DNA from 2 places in the Asanoa sp. NPDC049475 genome. Region 1 is predicted to be linked to the other one. Evidence: predicted binding sites of a transcription regulator. Region 1 holds the regulator's gene; the other holds the start of a gene.
The links. Region 1 encodes HrcA, which represses chaperone genes, less so after heat shock. Its sites were predicted from a motif close to GGTTNGCACNCTCNNNNNGAGNGTGCNAACC; they were not measured.
Positions count from the first base shown of each region.

Region 2: groL (chaperonin GroEL) is a predicted target of HrcA. The motif match lies at 1,936-1,966, and genes of this name have one in related genera.

Region 1 is NZ_JBFAPY010000006.1:44,007-47,346, reverse strand. It holds gene hemW (radical SAM family heme chaperone HemW) at 1-277, shown strand, start outside; gene AB0J88_RS24270 (DUF4870 domain-containing protein) at 310-933, opposite strand; gene hrcA (heat-inducible transcriptional repressor HrcA) at 1,095-2,114, shown strand; gene dnaJ (molecular chaperone DnaJ) at 2,179-3,315, shown strand; gene AB0J88_RS24255 (16S rRNA (uracil(1498)-N(3))-methyltransferase) at 3,337-3,340, shown strand, end outside.
Region 2 is NZ_JBFAPY010000001.1:275,292-278,631, reverse strand. It holds gene groL (chaperonin GroEL) at 125-1,744, opposite strand; gene AB0J88_RS01295 (cold-shock protein) at 2,270-2,470, opposite strand; gene AB0J88_RS01290 (serine hydrolase) at 2,722-3,340, shown strand, end outside.

The DNA.
Region 1 (3,340 bases):
CAAACATCCCGCCGCGTACGCGCAGCGCCTGGCCGAGGGCCGCTCACCGGGCGCGGGCCGGGAGGTGCTGACCGCCGGCGACCAGCACACGGAAGACGTCATGCTGCGCCTGCGGCTGGCCTCCGGGCTGCCGCTGGACGTGCTCGACCCGGCGGGCCGCCGGGCCGCGGAGCGAGCCGCGGCCGACGGTCTGCTGGAACTCGACGGCGGCGTCGCGGTGCTGACCCTGCGGGGCCGCCTGCTCGCCGACGCCGTGGTCCGCGACCTGCTCGACTGAGAAGCGAGCCGAGCAGATCGCGAACCGGGGAACTACTTGATCATGTTGACGCTCATGGGGTAGCGGTAGAGCTGCCCCTCGTTGGCCTTGACGCCCGCCACGATGCCGAAGATCACCTGGAGCACCAGGACGATCACGCTGGGGATGAAGAGCAGGCACCAGCTCACGAACACCAGCACGAACGCGATGATCGACCAGAGCAGCTGGAAGTTCAGCGCCGCGACGGCGTGCGCCCGGACCGTCGGCGACTGCTGACCCTTGGCCAGGTAGGCGACCAGCGGGCCCACGAAGCCGAGCACGCCGAGGCTGACGAACGCGCCGAGCGCGCCGCCGAAGTGCGCGACCATCGCCCAGGTCTTCTCTTCACTGTTGGCGAAGCCCGCCGGGGCCGCGCCACCGTAGTAACCGCCCTGGGGCGGGTAGCCGCCGCCCTGTGGTGGGTAGCCACCGCCCTGGGGCGGGTAGCCGCCACCCTGCGGGGGATAGCCACCGCCCTGGGGCGGGTAGCCACCACCCGGCGGCGGGTAGCCACCGGCGGGCGGGTAGGCGCCGCCACCCGAGGTAGGCGGCGGGTAGGCGCCGCCACCCGAGGTGGGAGGCGGTGCGGAGTTGGGATCCGGGTAGCCCTCGCCGGGCGGCCGGGGTGGCTCAGTCATGCCTGCACCGTAGGGGTATCGATCAACCCGCGCCAGATGGGAGTTCTGACTTGTTCTGGACAGCTTGGCCACGGCAAACACCGATCATCGCCAGGCGGACGGGTGCGTCGTAGACTGGCACTCGCTACAGTCGAGTGCCAAAGGGCGCAAGGGGGTGACGCATGGCTCTCGATGACCGCAAGCTCGACGTGCTGCGGGCGATCGTCGAGGACTACGTCGCCACCCAGGAACCGGTCGGCAGCAAGTCCCTCGTCGAGCGCCACCAGCTGGGCGTTTCCCCCGCCACGGTGCGCAACGACATGGCGGTGCTCGAGGACGAGGGTTACATCCGGCAGCCGCACACCAGCGCCGGCCGGGTGCCGACCGACCGGGGCTACCGGCTCTTCGTCGACCGGCTCTCGACGGTCAAGCCGCTGAGCCCGGCGGAGCGCCGGGCGATCGAGCGGTTCCTGGTGGGCGCGGTCGACCTCGACGACGTGGTGCACCGCACAGTGCGGCTGCTCGCCCAGATCACCCGTCAGGTGGCGGTCGTCCAATACCCCAGCCTGGCCCGCTCGACGGTTCGCCACCTCGAGCTGGTGCCGATCTCCACCACGCGGCTGATGGTCGTGATGATCGCCAACACGGGGCGGGTCGAGCAACGCCAGGTGGAACTGCCGGCGCCGCTCGACGAGAGCCAGGTCACCACCCTGCGTCGGCTGACCAACGAGAAGCTCTGTGGCAGCAAGCTCTCCGACACGCCGCCACTGGTGCAGGCGCTGGTCGACGAGGCTCCCCAGGAGCTGCGCGCGGCCACCGTCGCCCTGTCGACGGTGCTGCTGGAGACGCTGGTCGAGCGGCACGAGGAGCGGGTCGCGCTGGCCGGCACGGCCAACCTGACCCGCGGCGGGCTGCTCGACTTCCAGGGCTCGCTGCGCCCGATCCTCGAGGCGCTTGAGGAGGAGGTCATCCTCCTCAAGCTGATCGGCGAGGTGGAGCCGATAACCCGGGTCCGGATCGGCGACGAGAACGAGATCGACAACCTCCGCGGCACCTCGATCGTGAGCACCGGCTACGGCCCCGGCGTCACGATCGTGGGTGGCCTGGGTGTGCTCGGACCCACTCGGATGGACTACCCCGGCACCATCGCGACCGTGCGCGCCGTGGCACGCTACGTAGGCGAGATGCTGGCCCAGAACTGACACCACCCCCCACCTGATCACCGGCGGCCGGCACAAGCGAGACGACATGAGGACTCAGAACACAGTGGCCAGGGATTACTACGGGATTCTCGGCGTCGCCCGAGACGCCAGCGACGACGAGATCAAGCGCGCCTACCGCAAGCTGGCGCGTCAGTACCACCCGGACGTCAACCCCGATCCCGCGGCGGCCGAGAAGTTCAAGGAGATCAACGCCGCGTACGAGGTGCTCTCGGACGACCAGAAGCGGCAGATCGTCGACCTGGGCGGCGACCCGCTCGCCCCGGGCGGCGGTGGGCCGGGTGGTGGCCCGGGTGCCGGCCCGTTCGTCGGCTTCCAGGACATCATGGACGCGTTCTTCGGCGCGGCCGGCGGCGGCGGAGCGCGTGGCCCGCGCCCGCGCACCCGGCCCGGCGCCGACGCGATCCTGCGGCTCGAGCTCGACCTGCTGGAGACCGCGTTCGGCGTCGAGGCGCCGATCACCGTCGACACCGCTGTGCTCTGCACCACCTGTGCCGGCGCCGGCACCGCGGCCGGCACCCACCTGGCCACCTGCGAGACCTGTGGCGGCCGCGGCGAGGTGCAGTCGGTCCAGCGCACGTTCCTCGGCCAGGTCGTCTCGTCCCGCCCGTGCACCGTCTGCCAGGGCTACGGCACGGTCATCCCGCACCCCTGCCCGACCTGCGCCGGTGACGGCCGCGTGCGCACCCGCCGCTCGCTGACCGTGAAGATCCCGGCCGGCGTCGAGGACGGCATGCGCATCCGGCTCGCCCAGCAGGGCGAGGTCGGTCCGGGCGGCGGCACGGCCGGCGACCTCTACGTCGAGATCCACGAGCGGCCGCACGACGTCTACTCCCGCAAGGGCGACGACCTGCACTGCCGGGTCACCGTGCCGATGACGGCGGCGGCGCTCGGCACCCGACTGACCATCAAGACGCTCGACAGCGAGGAGACGGTCGACGTCAAGCCGGGCACCCAGCCCAACTCGACCCTGCGGCTGCGCGCCCGCGGCGTGCCGCACCTGCGCGGCGCCGGGCGTGGCGACCTCTACGTGCACCTCGACGTGCGCACCCCGGCCAAGCTGACCGCCGACCAGGAGCGCGTGCTGCGCGAGTTCTCCCGGTCCCGGGGCGAAGAGGTGGCCGAGCTGACCAAGCAGGGCGGCTTCTTCTCCCGGGTGCGCGACGCGTTCAACGGACACTGACGCCTTGCGTCCAACAGCACAGTGA
Region 2 (3,340 bases), on a different contig from region 1:
ATATACGCACCACCGCTCTGACCTGCGGTGCGTATATGGGTGCAGAGCAAAGCCCGCGCAACCGCGGACAGCCGAAAGGGCGGCCCGCTCGCGCGGACCGCCCTTTCGTTTGTTGCTGGTGGACTTAGAAGTCCATGTCACCGCCACCCGGCGCAGCCGGGGCCTTCTCCTTCTCCGGCTTGTCCGCCACCACAGCCTCGGTGGTGAGGAACAGGGCCGCGATCGACGACGCGTTCTGCAGCGCCGAACGGGTCACCTTGGCCGGGTCGATGATGCCGGCCTTGAGCAGGTCGACGTAGTCACCGGTCGCGGCGTTGAGGCCGTGGTTGGTCTCCAGGTTGCGGACCTTCTCCACGACGACGCCACCCTCGAGGCCGGCGTTGACGGCGATCTGGCGGAGCGGGGCGTCGAGCGCGATCTTCACGATCGTCGCGCCGGTCGCCTCGTCGCCGACCAGGTCGAGCTTGTCGAAGGCGGTCTTGCCGGCCTGCACCAGCGCGACGCCACCACCGGGGACGATGCCCTCTTCGACGGCGGCCTTCGCGTTGCGGACCGCGTCTTCGATGCGGTGCTTGCGCTCCTTGAGCTCGACCTCGGTGGCCGCGCCGACCTTGATGACCGCAACACCGCCGGCCAGCTTGGCCAGGCGCTCCTGCAGCTTCTCGCGGTCGTAGTCGGAGTCGCTCTTCTCGATCTCGGCACGGATCTGGTTGACCCGACCCTGGATCTGGTCCTGGTCGCCACCACCGTCGACGATGGTGGTCTCGTCCTTGGTCACCACGACCTTGCGAGCGTGGCCGAGCATGTCGAGGCCGACAGCCTCGAGCTTGAGGCCCAGCTCCTCGCTGACGACCTGGCCACCGGTGAGGATGGCGATGTCGGTCAGCATGGCCTTGCGGCGGTCACCGAAGCCCGGGGCCTTGACGGCGACGGACTTGAAGGTGCCACGGACCTTGTTGACGATCAGGGTGGCCAGGGCCTCGCCCTCGACGTCCTCGGCGATGACCAGCAGCGGCTTGCCGCCCTGCATGACCTTCTCGAGGATCGGGAGCAGGTCCTTGACCGACGAGATCTTGCTGTTGACGATCAGGATGTACGGGTCGTCGAGGACGGCCTCCATACGCTCCGGGTCGGTCCAGAAGTAGGGCGCGATGTAGCCCTTGTCGAAGCGCATGCCCTCGGTGAGCTCGAGCTCGAGGCCGAAGGTGTTGCTCTCCTCGACGGTGATGACGCCTTCCTTGCCGACCTTGTCCATCGCCTCGGCGATGATCTCGCCGACGCTGGTGTCACCAGCGGAGATCGAGGCGGTGGAGGCGATCTGCTCCTTCGTCTCGACGTCCTTGGCGATCTTGGCCAGCTCCTCCGCGACGCGCGCGACGGCGGCCTCGATGCCCCGCTTCAGGGCCATCGGGTTGGCGCCGGCGGCGACGTTGCGCAGGCCCTCGCGGACCAGTGCCTGGGCGAGGACGGTCGCCGTCGTCGTGCCGTCACCGGCCACGTCGTCGGTCTTCTTGGCGACCTCCTTGACCAGCTCGGCCCCGATCTTCTCGTACGGGTCCTCGAGCTCGATCTCCTTGGCGATGCTCACACCATCGTTGGTGATGGTGGGCGCGCCCCACTTCTTCTCGAGCACGACGTTGCGGCCCTTGGGGCCCAGCGTCACCTTGACGGCGTCGGCGAGGGTGTTCATTCCCCGCTCGAGGCCGCGGCGCGCCTCCTCGTCGAACGCAATGATCTTGGCCATACGGCGTTGTCCTCCTGGACACTCGCGGCTGCCGCGGCCTGGTCGGCCACGGAGAACCGCCTGTTTACGCACCTTCGGACGTCACTACCTGGCGACAGTGACGTCCGCCGGCCGGGCCGGATAGCCCGCGACGACCGGCCCCTTGCCGAGCCCGTCTCCTTAGGGCTCGACGGTGGCCCCACCGCCCCGACCATTGGCACTCACGGTTGGTGAGTGCCAATGACTTGTTTAGCACTCGGACCAGGCGAGTGCAAGCGAAGTCGGCCGCCCGGGGCACCGCGCCGGGTCCCCGTCGAGACCGGATGATCACCGTCGGCCGGCAGCGCGTACCGGGGGCGTTTAGTGACCGGTCGATTGTTGAAAGGTGCCCCTGTCCGCAATGGGCAAAGTCGCGAATAGATGGCGAGATTCGATGCATGATGCAACCGTGCGGCCGCTCACAAAGCCAAAGAAGCGCCGACCCCGTTCATGGGATCGGCGCTAGGTCGTCGCGGACCCGGGTGCGGTGCCCGGCTGGACTTCGCTTCAAATTAGGCGGACCTGCTCCGCCTGCGGGCCCTTCTGCCCCTGCGCGACCTCGAACTCGACGCGCTGGCCGTCGTCTAGCGACTTGTAGCCGTCCATCTGGATCGCGGAGAAGTGGACGAAGACGTCCTGACCTCCATCGACCGCGATGAAACCGTAGCCCTTTTCACTGTTGAACCACTTCACGGTGCCCTGTGCCACGGTGCACTTCCTAACCTTTGATGCGCCTGCCGGTCCAAGACCGCCCATTCAAGGTTGTTGGTGAGCCCTCGAACATTGCGGCCGAAATCGTAAGGTACACGAGGAGTGACGACCGTGCACTACCCCAAAATGGACACGCTCAGCGCCCTTACCGACGCCTCGCTCGTTAACCGAACGTGTTTCGAGGCAGACACGGCGCACAGCCCGGCCGGCATCGGTCCCGTGCACGGAACACGCTCCCAATCGTCGCCGTGGTCCTGCTGATCGTCGCCGGCACTGCCTTCGCGATCCGCCACGTGGTGCCGAAGGAGCAGGTCACAGCCGCTTCGGCGAAACGAGCGGGCCAGGCGGCGGCCCGCGGCCGGACCCCCGAGCTGCGGGTCGGAGCCGTCACCGCACAGGTCGACGGCTTTCTCTCCTGGGCGTTGTTGGACCGGCGGAGCGGACGGATCACCGGCTCATCGAACATGGCCGAACCGAGCGACACCATGTCGATGGTGAAGGCATGGTTGGCCGCCGATTACCTAAGACTTTCCGAAGATAAAAGCGAGGAGCCTTCGGTTTTTCGGCTGCACCAGCTGTCCATCATGATCCGGGACAGCGACAACGACGCCGCCATCGTCGTGTACGACCTTCTCGGCGGCCAAGACTCGATCTTTCGAATGATCAACATGTGCGGCCTCACCGACAGCGCGCCGGATGCGTACAACTGGAGCACCACCGTGATCTCGGCCCGCGACACGGTGCGCCTTGCGGACTGCATCGCCGACGGCCGTGCGGCGGGCCGGCGTTGGACGCAATGGTTGCTTTCGGAGATGCGCGCCGTACGCGGAACCGGCGATTTCGGCGTCCGCCTCGCATTGCCGCAAC